DNA from 3 places in the Streptomyces sp. NBC_00459 genome. Region 2 is predicted to be linked to each of the others. Evidence: riboswitches for the same ligand, from Rfam matches in the RefSeq annotation. Region 2 holds a riboswitch; each other region holds the start of a gene.

Region 1 (5,575 bases), 900 kb from region 2:
CACGGCGCCTCGTCTAGCCGGGCCCCGCCTCACACCACCCGCGTGGCCCCCGCGAACGGCATCTCGTCCAGAGGTGCCACCCGTACCGGCGCCGAGGGGTTCGGGGCGTGGATCATCTGGCCGCGGCCCACGTAGATGCCCACATGGCTGATGCCCGAGTAGAAGAACACCAGGTCGCCGGGGAGGAGTTCGGACTGTGAGACACGCTGGCCGGCGTTGATCTGGGCGTAGGTGGTGCGGGGCAGGGAGATGCCCGCGGAGCGGTACGCGGCCTGGATGAGCCCTGAGCAGTCGAAGGCGTCCGGACCGGTGGCGCCCCACACGTAAGGGCTGCCCAGCTTCTGGTAGGCGTAGGAAACAGCCGCCGCCGCACGCGAGGTGGGGGCCTCGGCCGCTCCGGAAGCGCTGGACGCGCCGGTGGCTCCGGATGCTCCCAGCGCCCCCAGGCCGTCCCGTGCACTCCCCGACGACCGTGAGGCATGCCCACCGCCCCAGCCTCCGCCGCCGCTGCCGCCCTCCGTCGCGAGCCGGGCGCGTTCCTCGGTGTTGAGGCGGGACAGCAGCTGGCGGGCTTCGTCCAGCTTGCCCGTCACGGTCTTCTTGTGGCGGTTCAGCTCGGCCTGGCGAGCCTTGAGGGAGGCCAGTTCGACGTGGGCGGCCCCCCGCAGCTGCTCGATCTCCCGCAGCTGCTCGCGTACACGGGCCACGTCCGACGCCTGTCTGCTGCCGGCCCGTTCGGCGAACGCGGCGCCGTCCAGATAGCCGTCGGGGTCCTCGGAGAGGGCGAGTTGCAGCGCGGGGTCGAGCCCGCCGGAGCGGTACTGAGCCGCGGCCATCGAACCCAGCGACTCCCGCGCAGAGTTGAGCCGTTCCTCCTTGCGCGCAGCCTCGTCCCGCAGGGTGCCCAGCCGCTGCTCCGCCCGGTCGGCCTTCTCCTTCGAGCCGTTGTACTTCTCGGTGGCGACCTCCGCCTCCTCGTACAGCTTGTGCACCTTGGCCTCTACCTGCGCGGGAGTCAGCTGTGGCTCGGCGTACCCGATGCCGTCGAAGCCGGTCGCCGTCGCCGCGCCCGCGAGGGCGATCGTCGCGGCGGTGCGGGCCGTAGTGCCGTTGAGCGAGCGCTGTCGGGGCTTGCGGTGCGCTGCCACCGGGGCGTCACGTCCTTTCGTACGACCGCCGCTACGACTACCGCCGGACGGCTGCCTGGGAAGCGGACCCAGGAGGGCGGTTGCGCGTCCGGCGACGGCTCGCACAGGGGGAGCGGTCCGCCGCCGGACTTTCTCGGCGGTGGTGTCCGACTGCCGCCCCTGGCCCGGGCGGCGGTGGGGAGCCGGGCACCTGGTGGAGGACGCTAAACCTGAGTGGGGCGTGGGGGTAACGCCATGTACGGAACTGGCGTGAGCCGACCGCCGGGTGACCGCATGCGACCGTGATCCGGTTCCGGCGCCGCCGACTTCACGCAGACGGCTGATCAATGAGGGGGTTCACGGGGCACGTGGGGGTGACACGGTGCTATGGGGTGCATATATGCGAGGTCTCGCGCTGCCACGCACATGCCTTGCGGACGCCGTACGCCCGGCCCGGTGTCGTACGGCGCGGGCGCCGCTGACTAGGCTCCGGGCTCATGGGCGTACTCATCCATCTCTTCGTCGGACTGCACATCATCGGCATCGCCTCGCTCCTGGGCGGGTTTCTCACCCAGCTGAAGGCCATGGGGCAGGGCACGGCCCGCTTCGTGCCCGCGATGCTGCACGGCGCGTTCACCATGCTGGTCACCGGTGTCGCCCTGGTGGGCCTCAACCAGGCCGACGACCAGCCGGTCGACAACATCAAGATCGGCGTGAAGCTGGCCCTGCTGATCGTGATCCTCGGTCTCGTCTATGTGAAGCGGGACGACGAGACCGTGGACAAGCGGCTGTTCGGCCTGGTGGGTCTGTTCACCACGGCGAACATCTTCATCGCCGTGCTCTGGACCTGACCTCCGGCCCGCAGTGCGTCAGGCCGGGCGCACCACACTGTGGATCGTCGACTCGCCGTCGTAGAAGATCGATTCCTCACGGACGTACGCACCCGGCTTGGGGGCGTGGATCATCATGCCGTTGCCGATGTACAGGCCGACGTGGCTGATGTCGTCGTAGAAGAAGACCAGGTCACCGGGTTGGATGTCGGAGAGGGAGACCGTCGTGCCGGCGTTCACCTGGTCGTAGGTGGTGCGCGGGAGGGTGACTCCGGCGGCCCGCCACGCGGCCTGGGTGAGGCTTGAGCAGTCGTACGAGTCCGGGCCGGTCGCGCCCCAGACGTAGGGCTTGCCGACCTGTGCACGTGCGAAGGCGAGGGTCTTCTCGGCCTTGGTGGCGTACGAGGAGTCGGGGGCCGTTGCCGTCGACGTGTCCGGGGTGGTGCCGCCCGTCGACTGCTGCGCCGCCGCCGCTTCCTGCCGGCGCTGCTGCTCCGCCGCCTGTTGCTGCTGGGCGAGTTCCTGCGCCTGGCGGCGGGCCTGCGCCTGCTTCGCCCGTTCGATCGCCGCGAGTCGTAGCTTCTCCTCGGCGGTGAGGCGGGAGAGCAGCCGGCGGGCCTGCGCGAGCTTCGTCTGGACGGCGGTCTTGGTCGTCTGCAGCTCGTCCTGGGACTCCGTGAGCGATTCGAGGCTCGCGGTGGCCTCCTGGCGCTTCTGCGTGGCCTCGGCCTGCTGCGTGATGTAGTCGTCGACAGCGTCCTTCTGGCGGGCGGTCAGGCGTTCCATCAGCTGGTTCTGGTCGAAGTAGTCCTGCGGGTCGTCCGCGAGCAGGAACGTCGCCGTCGTGTCGGGCGCGGCGGATCCGGTGCGGTACTGGGCCGCGGCGAAGGAACCCAGCTCCGCGCGCGCGTCGTTGAGCTTCTGGGTGCGCTGGGCCACGTCGTCCATCAGGGCGTCGGCGCGGGCCTGCTGCTTGGCGGCCTTCTCCTTGGCGGCGTTGTACACGTCGGCGGCCGACTCGGCCTTGTGGTAGAGGTCGTCGACCTCCGCCTCGACCTCCTCCATGCTCGGCCGGTCGTCGGCCGAGGGCGTGGTGGGCTCCGCGGGCGCGGCGTCGGCGGTCTGGGTCAGCAGGGCTACGGAAGCGGTCAGGGCCGCCGTGGCGAAGGCGGGGGTCCGTATGCCTGCTACGCGCGTTCCCGTAGGACGCGACTTGCGGTGCGACGACGCCAAGGGAGGCGACTCCTTCCACGTTCCGCCTACCGGGTTAGCTGTCGGGTTCGGGCGGGTGGTTCGGAAGGGTTGCCCTACGGTCCTTGCCCTGGACGGCAGTCGGACCGATTCACCCCAGGATTTCGGTGGGTCCCCGGCTCCTGCCGCGCAAGGGCGGCACGATCGGACTCGGCGGAGGCCGTGCGGCCCGGCGATGTTCGCCGGTGAGGGTCGAGCGGCCTTACGGCACGCTAACCAACAGGTGTGGCTCCTGTGAAGGTTGATGACCGCTATGCCCGATACGTATTTGTGACCTCAGTCCTAAACATGGCTCTGTGCAGTTAATCGGGAATGCTCTGTGGTGCTTGTTGGTGAATTGCTGATTGCATCCCGTTTTGGCTCCGCCGACCGTGAGATCTGGTCGTCCGGTTCGGAAAGCAGGGGGATGTTTTCGGGGTGGCGGCGGGTTGTCAGTGGGGGCGCCTAGACTCGGAGAGCGATGAGCAGCCTCTTTGACGACAGCTTCCTGGCGGACCTCCAGGGCCCTCGGGCCCGCGAGGAGGAACCCCCGCCGCCGCCCGAGGACGAGCATGTGCCGGAGTCCGTTCCGGACGACCTGTTCGGCGGGAATTTCGACGCGCCGCCGGACCGGGACGCGTACTACCGCGACGGCGCCCCACGCCCGGTGGTGGACCCGGCCGCGCTCCTGGAAGGGCTGAACGAGAACCAGCGCGCGGCCGTCGTGCACGCCGACACCCCTCTGCTCATCGTGGCGGGCGCCGGCTCCGGCAAGACACGTGTGCTCACGCACCGCATCGCGTACCTGCTCGGCGAGCGGGGCGTCCACCCCGGCCAGATCCTCGCGATCACCTTCACCAACAAGGCCGCCGGGGAGATGAAGGAGCGCGTGGAGCACCTCGTCGGTCCGCGCGCGAACGCGATGTGGGTGATGACGTTCCACAGCGCGTGCGTGCGGATCCTGCGGCGGGAGAGCAAGAGACTCGGCTTCACCTCCTCCTTCTCCATCTACGACGCGGCCGACAGCAAGCGGCTGATGGCGCTCGTCTGCCGTGATCTGGACGTGGACCCCAAGCGCTTCCCGCCCAAGTCCTTCAGCGCGAAGATCTCCAACCTGAAGAACGAGCTGATCGACGAGGAGGACTTCGCCGCCCAGGCGAGCGACGGTTTCGAGAAGACCCTCGCCCAGGCGTACGCGATGTACCAGTCGCGGCTGCGTGAGGCCAACGCGCTCGACTTCGACGACCTGATCATGACGACGGTCAACCTGCTGCGCGCCTTCCCGGATGTCGCCGAGCACTACCGCCGCCGCTTCCGGCACGTCCTCGTCGACGAGTACCAGGACACCAACCACGCCCAGTACGCGCTCGTACGGGAGCTCGTCGGCACCACCGAACACACGGGCGACGACGCTGACGTACCGCCCAGCGAGTACGACCTGCCTCCCGCCGAGCTGTGCGTGGTGGGTGACGCCGACCAGTCGATCTACGCCTTCCGGGGCGCGACGATCCGCAACATCCTCCAGTTCGAGGAGGACTACGCGGACGCGACGACGATCCTGCTCGAACAGAACTACCGCTCCACGCAGACGATCCTGAGCGCCGCCAACGCGGTCATCGAGCGCAACGAGTCCCGTCGTCCCAAGAACCTGTGGACCAACGCGGGCGCGGGTGCGCAGATCACCGGCTACGTCGCCGACACGGAGCACGACGAGGCACAGTTCGTCGCCGAGGAGATAGACCGGCTGACGGACGCGGGCGACGCGAAGGCGGGCGACGTCGCCGTCTTCTACCGGACGAACGCCCAGTCCCGTGTCTTCGAGGAGATCTTCATCCGCGTCGGCCTGCCCTACAAGGTCGTCGGCGGCGTCCGATTCTACGAGCGCAAGGAGGTCCGGGACGTCCTGGCCTATCTGCGCGTACTCGCCAACCCGGAGGACTCGGTGCCGCTGCGCCGCATCCTCAACGTCCCCAAGCGCGGCATCGGCGACCGCGCGGAGGCGATGATCGACGCGCTGTCCCAGCGCGAGAAGATCAGCTTCCCGCAGGCGCTGAAGCGCGTGGACGAGGCGTACGGAATGGCCTCGCGGTCGACCAACGCCGTCAAGCGGTTCAACACGCTGATGGAGGACCTGAGGACGATCGTGGATTCGGGCGCGAGCCCGGCGACGGTCCTGGAAGCGGTCCTCGAACGCACGGGCTACCTGGCCGAGTTGCAGGCCTCGACCGACCCGCAGGACGAGACCCGGATCGAGAACCTCCAGGAACTCGCCGCGGTCGCCCTGGAGTTCGAGCAGGAATCCGCAGCGGCCGGAGCAGCGGACAAGGCCGATCAGCCCGCGGACGGCGAGCCGCCGGCCCCGGCCGGGCTCGCCGCGTTCCTGGAGCG
Region 2 (5,575 bases):
CGAGGTACGGGCTTCCAGTGACGCGATCCTCATCGGCGCCGGCACCATCCGTGCCGACAACCCGCGGCTCCTGGTCAACTCGCCCGAGCGGCGGGCCGCGCGGCTGGCGGCCGGAAAACCCGAGTACCCGCTCAAGGTGACGGTGAGCGGATCGGGCGAGCTGGACCCGGCCGCCAACTTCTGGCACACGGGCGGCGAGAAGCTCGTCTACACGACGGACAAGGGCGCCGAGCAGGCCCGGCGGGCGGAGCTGGGCGCCGGCGTGGACATCGTCTCCCTGGGCCCGGGCACCCTCGACTGGCGGACCCTCCTCGAACACCTCCACGACGTGCGGGGCGTACAGCGCCTCATGGTCGAGGGCGGCGGCACCGTCCACACCCAGCTCCTCCAGCGGCACCTCGCCGACGAACTCCAGCTCGTCCTCGCGCCCCTCTTCGTCGGCGACCCCGACGCCCCCCGCCTCTTCGGCCCCGGCGCCTACCAGGGCGGCCGGCTCCGGCTCACGGAGACACGACGCATCGAGGACGTCGTCCTCATGCGGTACGAGCCCACCGCCCCCGGCGCCGGCCCGCTCGTCTCCGCCGCCGACCGGCACTGGCTGGCACTGGCGTGCGAGCTGGCGGAACGGTGTCCGCCGTCGAGCACGGCGTTCAGTGTCGGGGCGGTGGTGGTCGCCGCCGACGGTACGGAACTGGCGCGCGGGCACTCACGGGAGGGCGGCGACCCGGTCGTGCACGCGGAGGAGGCGGCGCTCGCCAAGCTCGACCCGGCCGACCCCCGGCTTCCGACGGCCACCGTCTACAGCAGCCTGGAGCCCTGTGCGCGGCGCGCGTCCCGCCCGGCACCCTGCGCCCGGCTGATCCTCGACGCGGGCGTACGCCGGGTGGTGACCGCCTGGCGCGAGCCGGACACCTTCGTGGTGGCGGCGGACGGGAACGGGCTGCTCACGGGGGAGGGCGTCGAGGTCGTCGTACTCCCCGAGTACGAGCAGCGCGCCAAGGCTCCCAACGCCCACCTGCCCGGCTGACGCCCGCGCCCGGGAGCCCGCCGAACCAAACGTGGTGATCGAGGTCCCGCAGATGGCGTATAGTTGCATTCAACGGCGCGGGGTGGAGCAGCTCGGTAGCTCGCTGGGCTCATAACCCAGAGGTCGCAGGTTCAAATCCTGTCCCCGCTACTAAAGGCTCAGGGGCCGGAAACCAGGAAACTGGTTTCCGGCCCCTGAGTCGTTTTTAGCCCGGTCGGTCCACCGGACTCGCCCGCCGCACCCGTCCCCGGAAACCTGGACGGGACGGACGGGCCGCGGTGATCCGGCGGGAGACGAGACAAGTGGGACGGTCGGGACACCTTCTGGACCCGGCAGCGGGCGAGCCGGAGGAAAAGGCCATCTCACGGGTGCGGACCCTCGTCCGCGTCCTGCCCGCGCTCCTGATCTTCGGCGGGATCGTGTACGACTACGCCACCCCGCGTCACTTCACCGCCATCCCCTTCTTCACGGCCGCCCCGCTCATCGCCGCCCCGCTCTCCTCGCTGCGCACCACGGCGGTCACCGCCGCCGCAGCCCTCCTCGCCCAGTACGTCGTGCACCTCCGCTTCGGGTCCAGCGCGGACGCCGACTCGATCACCGAGACGGTCACCGTGGCCACGGTCGCCGTCCTGGCCGTCGTCATCAACCGGATGGTGCGCCGGGGCGACCGGCGCCTCGCCTCGGCCCGCGAGATCGCCGAGGCCGTGCAGCGCGCCGTACTGCCCGAACCTGAGGCGCGCATCGGCTCGTTCGAGATCGCCGCCCGGTACGAGGCCGCCCATGAGGGCGCGTTCATCGGCGGCGACCTGTACGCCGTGCAGGACACCGCGTACGGCGTGCGGGTCGTCCTCGGGGACGTGCGGGGCAAGGGGATGGGGGCGGTGGCGGCCGTCGCCGTCGTCATCGGGGCGTTCCGGGAGGCCGCCGAACAGGAGGCGACCCTGGAAGCGGTCGCCCAGCGGCTGGAGCGGGCCCTCGCGCGCGAGGGCGCCCGGCGCGACGGGCTGGAGGCCGCCGAGGGTTTCACCACCGCGGTCCTCGCCGAACTCCCGCACGGCGACGGGATCGTACGCATCCTCAACCGCGGCCACCCCCCGCCCCTGCTTCTCGCCGCCGACGGCACCCTGCGCACCCTCGACCCGGCCGAACCCGCGTTGCCGCTCGGCATGGGCGACCTCGGCAGCTGGCCCGACCGTGCGGAGGACGCCTCCTTCCCCGTCGGCGCGACGCTGCTCCTGCACACCGACGGGCTGTCCGAGGCCCGCGACGAGCACGGCGCCTTCTTCGACCCGGCCGCCCGGCTCACGGGCCGTGTCTTCCGCGCCCCGGCCACTCTGCTCGCCACCCTCGCGGACGAGGTGCGCCGGCACTCGGGCGGCGGGACCACGGACGACATGGCGCTGCTCGCCGTACGACGACCCTGACGTCGTTTCTGACATCAGTTCTCATCAGTTTTCATCGGTTGTCACCAAGGGTGAGTGAGTGCTCTCTCTCCGCATAAGAACTGACATACCGTCAATACTCGGGAGTCACTTACGGCATGGTCAACTCGCCCGATTTTCACCGGTGGTGACCCAGAAAGTCCTCGGGAAAAGGATTAACGATCAACGGGAACAGCTTGGAATCAGGTGGCCGGGTCTATTAACGTTCGATAACGCAGCGCGGTAGTCCCAGCCGTCACAAGAGTCGGCTCCGTGCGCAAGTGCCTAATCCCGCAAGGGAACCGGGGAACCATCACCTTGGGGTGAATCGCTCGTCCGCCTCCGTGGCAACACGGCAGGTATACGCGCGTAGGAGACCTTCCTGCTCCGAACCCGTCAGCTAACCCGGTAGGCGAGAAGGAAGGAAAGGAGCACGCCCACGTGGCGTCAAACCCGGCTGCCCCAGTAGCCCCCTTCGTGCCGAGTCAGCGCAGCAGCGAGACCGAGGACGGGAAGATCCCGACCTTCGGCTTCGGTAGCCGCCGCACCGACGAGGGCCCCTGGGAGGAGTGGAATCCCAGCGCGGACACCACTCGTCCGGTTCGCGGCCGGCACCGCGTCGGCAAGCAGCGCGGCGGAGGCGGACTCGCCCGCAGCTCCACCGTTCTCGGCGTCGGCGTCATAGCCGCTGTCGGCGGGGCCGGCATGGCCACCGCGCAGACCGGCAAGCCGCCGGTCTCCATCTCCATCCCCGACCTGCCCTCGGTCGGCTCGCCCTTCTCCAACGACGACTCGGACGCCGAGCCCAAGGGCTCCGCCACCGCGCTCAGCAGCGTCGGCGTGACCTCCGAGGAGACCCAGCAGGGCACCAGCGACGCGGGCGAGGCCCTGCGCGCCCGCATCATCCTCCAGGCCGAGCAGCAGAAGGACCAGGCCGAGGCCAAGGTCCAGCAGGCCGCCCAGGACGCCGCCGCGAAGAAGGCAGCCGCCGAGGCCGCCAAGGTGAAGCGCGAGGCCGCGGCCAAGGTCGCCGCCGAGAAGAAGAAGGTCGCGGACGCCGCGAAGGCGAAGCTGGAGGCCGCGCGTCTGGCCGAGCTCGCCAAGCAGTACACGCTGCCGACCTCCTCGTACACGATCACCTCGACGTTCGGCCAGGCCGGCTCGCTGTGGTCCTCCGGCTACCACACCGGCCTCGACTTCGCCGCTCCCACCGGTACCCCGCTCAAGGCGGTGCACACCGGCACGATCACCGAGGCGGGCTGGAGCGGCTCGTACGGCTACCGCACGATCCTCACCCTGGAGGACGGCACCGAGATCTGGTACGCCCACCAGTCGTCGATCAACGTCAGCGTCGGCCAGAAGGTCAACACGGGTGACGTCATCGGCCGCGTCGGCGCCACCGGCAACGTCACCGGGGCCCACCTCCACATGGAGGTGCACACCAGCAGCTCGGACAGCGCCGGCATCGACCCGATGGCGTGGCTGCGGAGCATGGGCCTGAACCCGTAGGAGACTCCTTCCCCGGTCTCTTCCCGGTGGTCCTGGCGGTCAGTTCCCGACGCCAGGACCACCGGTCGTTCCGTCGTTCACACGAACTTCGTGAACCGGCCGGAATCAGGGCCTCCGCGGCGGGCGTTGACGACGAGCATGACTGCTCTTCGCAAGCTCGGATCATCGGACCTAGAGGTCTTCCCGCTCGCCCTCGGCGGCAACGTCTTCGGCTGGACCGCCGACGAGGCGCAATCCTTCGAGGTGCTCGACGCGTATGCCGCGGCAGGCGGCAACTTCCTCGACACCGCCGACTCCTACTCGGCCTGGGTCGGCGGCAACAAGGGCGGCGAGTCCGAGACCATCATCGGTAACTGGCTCAGGGCGCGCGGCAACCGCGAGGACATCGTCGTCGCCACGAAGGTCAGCCAGCACCCCGAGTATCCCGGCCTCTCCGGCGCCAACATCAAGGCCGCCGCCGACGCCTCCCTGCGCCGCCTCGGCACCGACCACATCGACCTCTACTTCACGCACTTCGACCAGCCCGAGGTGCCCGTCGAGGAGATCATCGGCGCCCTCGACGAACTGGTGACCGCGGGCAAGGTGCGGTACATCGCCGCCTCCAACATCTCGCCCGAGCGGCTCCAGGACTCCCTGGACCTCTCCGACCGCGAGGGCCTGGCCAAGTACGTGGCCATCCAGCCCCACTACAACCTGGTCTCACGCGACACGTACGAGGGTCCACGGCGCGACATCGCCTCCCGCACCGGCCTCGCCGCCGTCCCGTACTACGCCCTGGCCTCCGGCTTCCTCACCGGCAAGTACCGCGCCGGTACGGCGGTCGACAGCCCGCGTGCGCAGGGCGCCGCCCAGCACCTGGAGTCGGAGCGGGGCCGGAAGGTCCTGGCCGCGCTGGACGCCGTCGCCACGGCACGGGGAGCGGAGGTCGCCACGGTCGCCCTGGCCTGGCTCGCCGCCCGGCCGACGGTGGCGGCCCCGATCGCGTCCGCCCGCACGGTGGACCAGCTGCCGCCGCTGCTCGCGGTCGCGGAACTGGAACTGACGGAGGCGGAGGTCGCGAGTCTCACGGCGGCTTCGGCGTGAGCCCCTGCCGAGTGCGTTGACGGGTTACGAGCGGTACGGGTTGTAGGCCGGGTACGGGTCGTAGGCGGGGCGGTTGTGGCCGTGGCCGGGGGCGGGGTCGTAGCTGTGGCCGTGGCCGTGGACATGGCTGTACGAGGGGTACGGCGTCGTCGGTCCGTACCCCTGTCGGCCGTACGGCGGCCAGGCGGTGAACGGCGGGACGGGAGCCGGGGCCGGCGCGACGGCGCGTGCCGCGTGGTCCAGGGCCGGGCGGGCCACCGCCCTGCGCTGCCACAGCTCGCCCAGCAGCTCCTGCTCCCGGACGACGAAGTCGGCGCCCGCCCGGCCGAGGCGCCCCCGGTGGCGCAGGAACGCGAGTGAGGTGGCGTACGCCTCGTACTGCGCGACCTCGCGCGCCGCGGGCCTGCCCAGATGACGCCGGGCGTACTCCCGGGCCAGACGGCGGGCGCGCATCGAGCCGAGGGCGTGCGGCTCGGCCGGGGCCAGCCAGCCGGCCATCGCGTACGCAGGCAGCTCGGCGCGCACGGTACGCAGT
Region 3 (5,575 bases), 640 kb from region 2:
CGTGGGGAAGGGCGTGCCGTCCGGCAGCCGCGGAGCCGTCTCCACGACGTCCGGCTGGCCGCAGGGACAGCGGTGTGCGATGGCGCGCAGCCCGCGCGGCGGGCGGCCCAGCTGCTGCTGGAAGGCCTCGACGTCCGCGTCGGTCGGCTCGGTGCGCGGGGTGGGAGGCGGGGGCGTGTCCATACCTGTCTTCTCTGTTCCGTTCACTTCACTGGTCGGCGGCGTCGGCCTTGTCCACGCCGTCCCAGACGTTCGCGTACCAGGGGCGGTCGGCCGCGCCGAGGTCTGCGCGCGACTGCTTCGCCGCGTCGGGATCGATCACGATGTACCCGGTCTCGCCCGGCATCACATAGTGCAGCCGCTGCCGGATCTGCTGCTCCGCGTACGCGTCGTCCTGCCAGCGTGCCTTCAGGTCGCGGAGCTGCTCGACCCGCCGGCTGGCCTGGTCGCGTTCGCGTTCCATCTCGGCGATGTCGGCGCGCTGGGAGACGTACTGCCTTATCGGGTAGGCAAGGGCCACGATCAACGTGCACAGGACCAGGGCGAGCAGCGCCGCCCGGCCGGTCAGACGGGAGCGGCGGGCCTGCCGCTTGGTCTGGGAACGGTAGACGCGGGCCGCCGTCTGCTCGCCGAGCAGCTTGATCCTGGTCGCGGTGGAGAACCGGTCCCGGTCCTTCACGGCCATGTTCCCCGCCTCCCCTTCACACACGCGTACGTCCCCGCACACGGTACGGGACCGGATACGGGGACGTACGTACGACTGGCTATGCCTTGACCCTGGTTGGGTCAGCCCTTGAAGCGCGGGAAGGCGCTGCGACCGGCGTACACAGCGGCGTCGTCGAGGATCTCCTCGATGCGCAGCAGCTGGTTGTACTTGGCGACGCGGTCCGAGCGGGCCGGGGCGCCGGTCTTGATCTGGCCGCAGTTCACGGCGACGGCGAGGTCGGCGATGGTGACGTCCTCGGTCTCGCCGGAGCGGTGGGACATCATGCACTTGAAGCCGTTGCGCTGGGCCAGCTCGACGGCGTCCAGGGTCTCGGTCAGCGAGCCGATCTGGTTGACCTTGACGAGCAGGGCGTTGGCCGAGCCCTCCTCGATGCCACGGGCGAGGCGCTCCGGGTTGGTGACGAAGAGGTCGTCGCCGACGATCTGGACCTTGTCGCCCAGCTTGTCGGTGATGGTCTTCCAGCCGGCCCAGTCGTCCTCGTACAGCGGGTCCTCGATGGAGATGAGCGGGTACGCGGAGACGAGCTCCTCGTAGTACTCGGTCATCTCGGCGGCCGTGCGGGACTTGCCCTCGAACTCGTACTTGCCGTCCTTGTAGAACTCGGACGCGGCGACGTCGAGCGCGAGCCCGATCTGCTCACCGGGGACGTAACCGGCCTGCTTGATGGCCTCGATGATGAGGTCGAGGGCGGCGCGGTTGGACTCCAGGTTCGGGGCGAAGCCGCCCTCGTCGCCGAGACCGGTGGACAGGCCCTTGGTCTTCAGCACCTTCTTGAGGGTGTGGTAGATCTCCGCGCCCCAGCGCAGCGCCTCGGAGAAGGACTCCGCGCCGATCGGGGCGATCATGAACTCCTGGATGTCGACGTTGGAGTCCGCGTGGGAGCCACCGTTGAGGATGTTCATCATCGGAACGGGCAGCAGGTGCGCGTTCGGGCCGCCGAGGTAGCGGAAGAGGGGCAGGTCGCTGGCCTCGGAGGCGGCGTGGGCGACGGCGAGGGAGACGCCGAGGATGGCGTTGGCGCCGAGGGAGCCCTTGTTGTCGGTGGCGTCCAGGTCGAACATGGCCTGGTCGATCAGGCGCTGCTCGGTGGCGTCGTAGCCGACGAGCTCCGGGCCGATCTGCTCGATGACGGCGAGGACGGCCTTCTCGACACCCTTGCCGAGGTAGCGGTTGGGGTCACCGTCGCGCAGTTCGATGGCCTCGAAGGCTCCGGTGGAGGCGCCGGACGGGACGGCGGCACGACCGGTGCTGCCGTCATCGAGGCCGACCTCGACCTCGACGGTGGGGTTGCCTCGCGAGTCGAGGATTTCCCGGGCTACGACGACGTCGATGGACGGCACGAGCATCTCCTTCATGGGATGTGACGCGGGTACGCGGGGCTGCTGGGCCTCGCGGGTACGGGGCCGCGGCGGCTCCGCGATGATGAGCCTAACCGGCTCCGGGGGATCGGCCAGCCGTCCGACCACCCCATGGACGGAACATGAACGGAACCCAGGGTAAACATTGTTCCCCCAGGGAACAAAAAGCCCCGCTCCGGTGCGTACGGGGGAAGACGCACCGAAGCGGGGAGCCCGTGGGGGACGGGGGTGGCCCTCGCGAGGCCTCCACTATGGAAGGCACGGATGTGAGGGCCCTGTGGTTCACCTACGAGCCGGCCGGGGTCTGGGGGAGGTTCCGGCCCGCCGGTGACCGGGGTCAGCCGCGGTACAGCCGCGTCAGCTGAGGTGCAGCTGCTGGCCCGGGAAGATGAAGTCGGCGTCGTCGATGATGTCCTTGTTCAGCTGGAAGAGCTTCTGCCAGCCGCCCTTGACGTCGTGCGCCTCGGCGATGGCGCTCAGGCTGTCGCCCTTGACGACCTTGTACTCGCCGTCGCCCTTCTTGACCTTCTTGCCGGTCGGGGTGGTGACGGTCTTCTTCGCGGCCGGCCGCTCCTGCGAACGGGAGGCCTGCTGGTTGTCGGTGGAGCGGGTGGAGGTCTCGCCGGAGCCGCTGGAGCTGCTGGAGTTGCCCGAGCTGCTGGAACCGCTGGACGAGCTGTCGCTGGAGCCGCCGCCGTAGGAGGCGTTGGACAGGCCCACACCGCAGACCGGCCAGGCACCCTTGCCCTGGCCCGCGAGGACCTTCTCGGCGATGGTGATCTGCTGGGACTTGGAGGCCTGGTCGGCGGTGGAGGCGTACGCCGAGCCGCCGTACGCGGCCCAGGTCGAGGCGGAGAACTGGAGGCCGCCGTAGTAGCCGTTGCCGGTGTTGATGGACCAGTTGCCGCCGGACTCGCACTGGGCGACCGTGTCCCACTCGGCGGAAGTGGCGGCAGAGGCGGAGCCGGCCGCCAGAAGCGGAGCGGCGACCGCGGCGCCGGTGACACCGGCGATGGCGACGACCCGGGTGGCCTTGGACGGACGGCGGTGCTTGCCCTTACCGGTAAACAGCATGCGTGATCCCCTCACCGACGCCTGCGAGGTGAGCTGTCGGGTTCGGGCCGGTTGAGTTGCCCGGCCGTACGTCCCTCTCGGGCGGCGTACGGCTTCACCCCAAGCCGCTCCGGACAACTGCCCGGTGCGGCACTTACCTTGGGTCCCCCGCTCCTGCCTACGGCGCTTGATAGCGACGACTGTTCCCGTACGGCCGTTGGCAGGATTCGGCGTTGCGACCGGCGGGGCCCACTGTGGCGGGCGATGACGACCGTAAACAGCTGATCCTCTGAAATACAAAGACGATCAGGGCTTCTGAGACCTTTGTCTCACCGCATTGATAAAGGACATTCAGCGCGAAACCAGGACGTGAACTCCGGTTAGTTTTGCCCGGGTTCGCTACCTACCGCAAGGGTCTGACCGGGAAGGATGAGGCCCGAGTCCGCGTCAAGGAAGGACTCGGTCCCGGCGGGATCCGCGGACTGCCCGCCGGCGAGGTCGAGGGAGTCGGTGACACCCCAGAGGACACCCCCGATGCCGCCGGCGTACGAGCCCTCGGCCTTGCCGCGGTGCCGGCCGGTACCGACGGAGGCCTCACCTTCGGTCGCATCGACCCCTTTTGCCGCACTCTGCCCGGAGTTGCCCCGCTCTCCACCTACTACGGAATCTGTGGGTGAACTGTCGCCCTCCTTCACGTCACCCGCACCGGGCGACGAGGAGGAAGGGGACGGCGAGGTGACCGACCCGGCGGGGTCGGTGGGGTCGGCAGAGCCCGTCGTCGCCCCGGCGGACGGCGTGGGGGACGGCGACGAGTCGGAGGCCCCGGGCGAGGCCGGGGAGCCGGTGGAGGGAGATGCCGAGGGCGTGGGCGACTCCGAAGCCGAGGAGGAGGAAGAGGAGTCCGACCCCGACCCCAGGCCCAGACCCAGACCCAAGCCCGAACCCGCGGTCGATTCCGAGGTGTCACCCTCGGCCACACCGGTGTCGACACCGGCCGATCCGGTGTCCTTGCCGAGCCCGGACAGCAGCGCACAGGCCTCCCAGGCCCCCGCGCCCTGGTCGGCGAGGATCTTCTCGCCGACGGCGATCTGCTGCGAGCGGCTGGCCTGGTCGGCGCTCGTGGCATACGCGAGGCCGCCGTACTTCTCCCAGTCCGCCTGGGTCAACTGGAGCCCGCCGTAGAACCCGTTGCCGGGGTCGGCACTCCAGGAACCGCCGCTCTCGCACTCCGCGACCCGGTCCCAGGTGGTACCGCTGGCCGCACTGGCCCCGGTCGCGCCGAGCAGCGGAATCGCGATGGCGGAGCCTGCCACGCCGGCCGAGACAAGCAGAGCCGGGGCCTGACGGGGGCGACGGTGACGACCGTTCCCGGAGAGCATGCGATTGCCTTTCACGAGACAGCGAGGAGCGGTGCGACAGATGATGCAAGGCATCGCACTGGTGCACGAACGTATCGACAGGCGATCACTTGTCACAAGTTAATGCCGCACAGATCACGTGAAGATCACATTGTTGAGGGAGTGTCACCTTCTCGCGAACTCCTACGACCCCTCCGGCGCCGCGCGCCCGGTTCCGCGAACCGGCGTGAACTCGACGGGCAGGGTACGCAGTCCTCGCATGATGAGCCCACCCCGCCACCTCAACTCGGCCGGGTCCGCGCCGAGTTGCAGGTCAGGGAGACGCGTGAGGAGGGTGGCCAGCGCGCTGCGCCCCTCCAGTCGGGCGAGCGGGGCGCCGAGGCAGTAGTGGATGCCATGGCCGTATCCGAGGTGCTGGTTGTCCCGGCGGCCGAGATCGAGGGTGTCGGGGTCGGCGAACCGCGCCGGGTCCCGGTCGGCGGCGGCGAGGACGACCAGGACGGGGTCGCCGGCCCCGATGTCCTGTCCGCCGATGCTGAGCGGCCGGGTGGCGAAGCGCCAGGTGGCCAGCTCAACGGGGCCGTCGTAGCGGAGGAGTTCCTCGATGCCGGTTTCGAGGAGGGAGGAGTCCTCGACGGCGAGGGAGGCCTGGAGGCGGGCGCGCTGCTCGGGGTGGGTGAGCAGGGCGTAGACCCCATTGCCGATCAAGTTCACTGTGGTCTCAAAACCAGCGAACAGGAGGATGAAGGCCATGGCGGCGGCCTCGTTCTCGGTGAGGTGCTCGCCGTGGTCGGAGGCGCGGATGAGCCCGGAGATGAGGTCCTCGCCGGGTTCGGGGACGTCGGACAGCGCCTCGCGCTTGCGGTGGATCAGCTCGGCGAGATAGCCCCGCATCTTCTTGACGGACCGGGCGACCCCGCCCCGGGGCCCTCCTCCGTGCCGGATCATCATCCCGGCCCAGTCCCTGAAGTCGTCCTGGTCCTCACGGGGTACGCCCAGCAGATCGCAGATCGCGTAGATGGGCAGTGGGAAGGCGAAGTCGTGGATGAGATCGGCGGAGCCGTTCGCCGCGAACCGGT

What was found. A riboswitch is a leader RNA that binds a small molecule or an ion and turns the genes downstream of it on or off. The one in region 2 is predicted to bind cyclic di-AMP.
Region 1: it holds a riboswitch for cyclic di-AMP, as region 2 does, so the genes downstream of both, OHN74_RS27140 (C40 family peptidase) here and OHN74_RS23065 (M23 family metallopeptidase) in region 2, are expected to answer to the same signal.
Region 3: it holds a riboswitch for cyclic di-AMP, as region 2 does, so the genes downstream of both, OHN74_RS26075 (transglycosylase family protein) here and OHN74_RS23065 (M23 family metallopeptidase) in region 2, are expected to answer to the same signal.

The regions. Positions count from the first base shown of each region.
Region 1 covers NZ_CP107903.1:6,132,168-6,137,742, forward strand. Annotated here, with positions in the region: gene OHN74_RS27125 (response regulator transcription factor) at 1-17, shown strand, start outside; gene OHN74_RS27130 (C40 family peptidase) at 30-1,148, opposite strand; gene OHN74_RS27135 (hypothetical protein) at 1,625-1,978, shown strand; gene OHN74_RS27140 (C40 family peptidase) at 1,997-3,190, opposite strand; cyclic di-AMP (ydaO/yuaA leader) riboswitch at 3,199-3,374, opposite strand; gene pcrA (DNA helicase PcrA) at 3,669-5,575, shown strand, end outside.
Region 2 covers NZ_CP107903.1:5,233,972-5,239,546, forward strand. Annotated here, with positions in the region: gene OHN74_RS23050 (dihydrofolate reductase family protein) at 1-1,027, shown strand, start outside; tRNA gene OHN74_RS23055 (tRNA-Met) at 1,104-1,177, shown strand; gene OHN74_RS23060 (PP2C family protein-serine/threonine phosphatase) at 1,330-2,451, shown strand; cyclic di-AMP (ydaO/yuaA leader) riboswitch at 2,721-2,878, shown strand; gene OHN74_RS23065 (M23 family metallopeptidase) at 2,890-3,957, shown strand; gene OHN74_RS23070 (aldo/keto reductase) at 4,096-5,040, shown strand; gene OHN74_RS23075 (PrsW family intramembrane metalloprotease) at 5,065-5,575, opposite strand, start outside.
Region 3 covers NZ_CP107903.1:5,877,790-5,883,364, reverse strand. Annotated here, with positions in the region: gene OHN74_RS26090 (DUF501 domain-containing protein) at 1-183, opposite strand, end outside; gene OHN74_RS26085 (FtsB family cell division protein) at 209-685, opposite strand; gene eno (phosphopyruvate hydratase) at 787-2,073, opposite strand; gene OHN74_RS26075 (transglycosylase family protein) at 2,443-3,159, opposite strand; cyclic di-AMP (ydaO/yuaA leader) riboswitch at 3,163-3,334, opposite strand; gene OHN74_RS26070 (transglycosylase family protein) at 3,519-4,451, opposite strand; gene OHN74_RS26065 (cytochrome P450 family protein) at 4,680-5,575, opposite strand, start outside.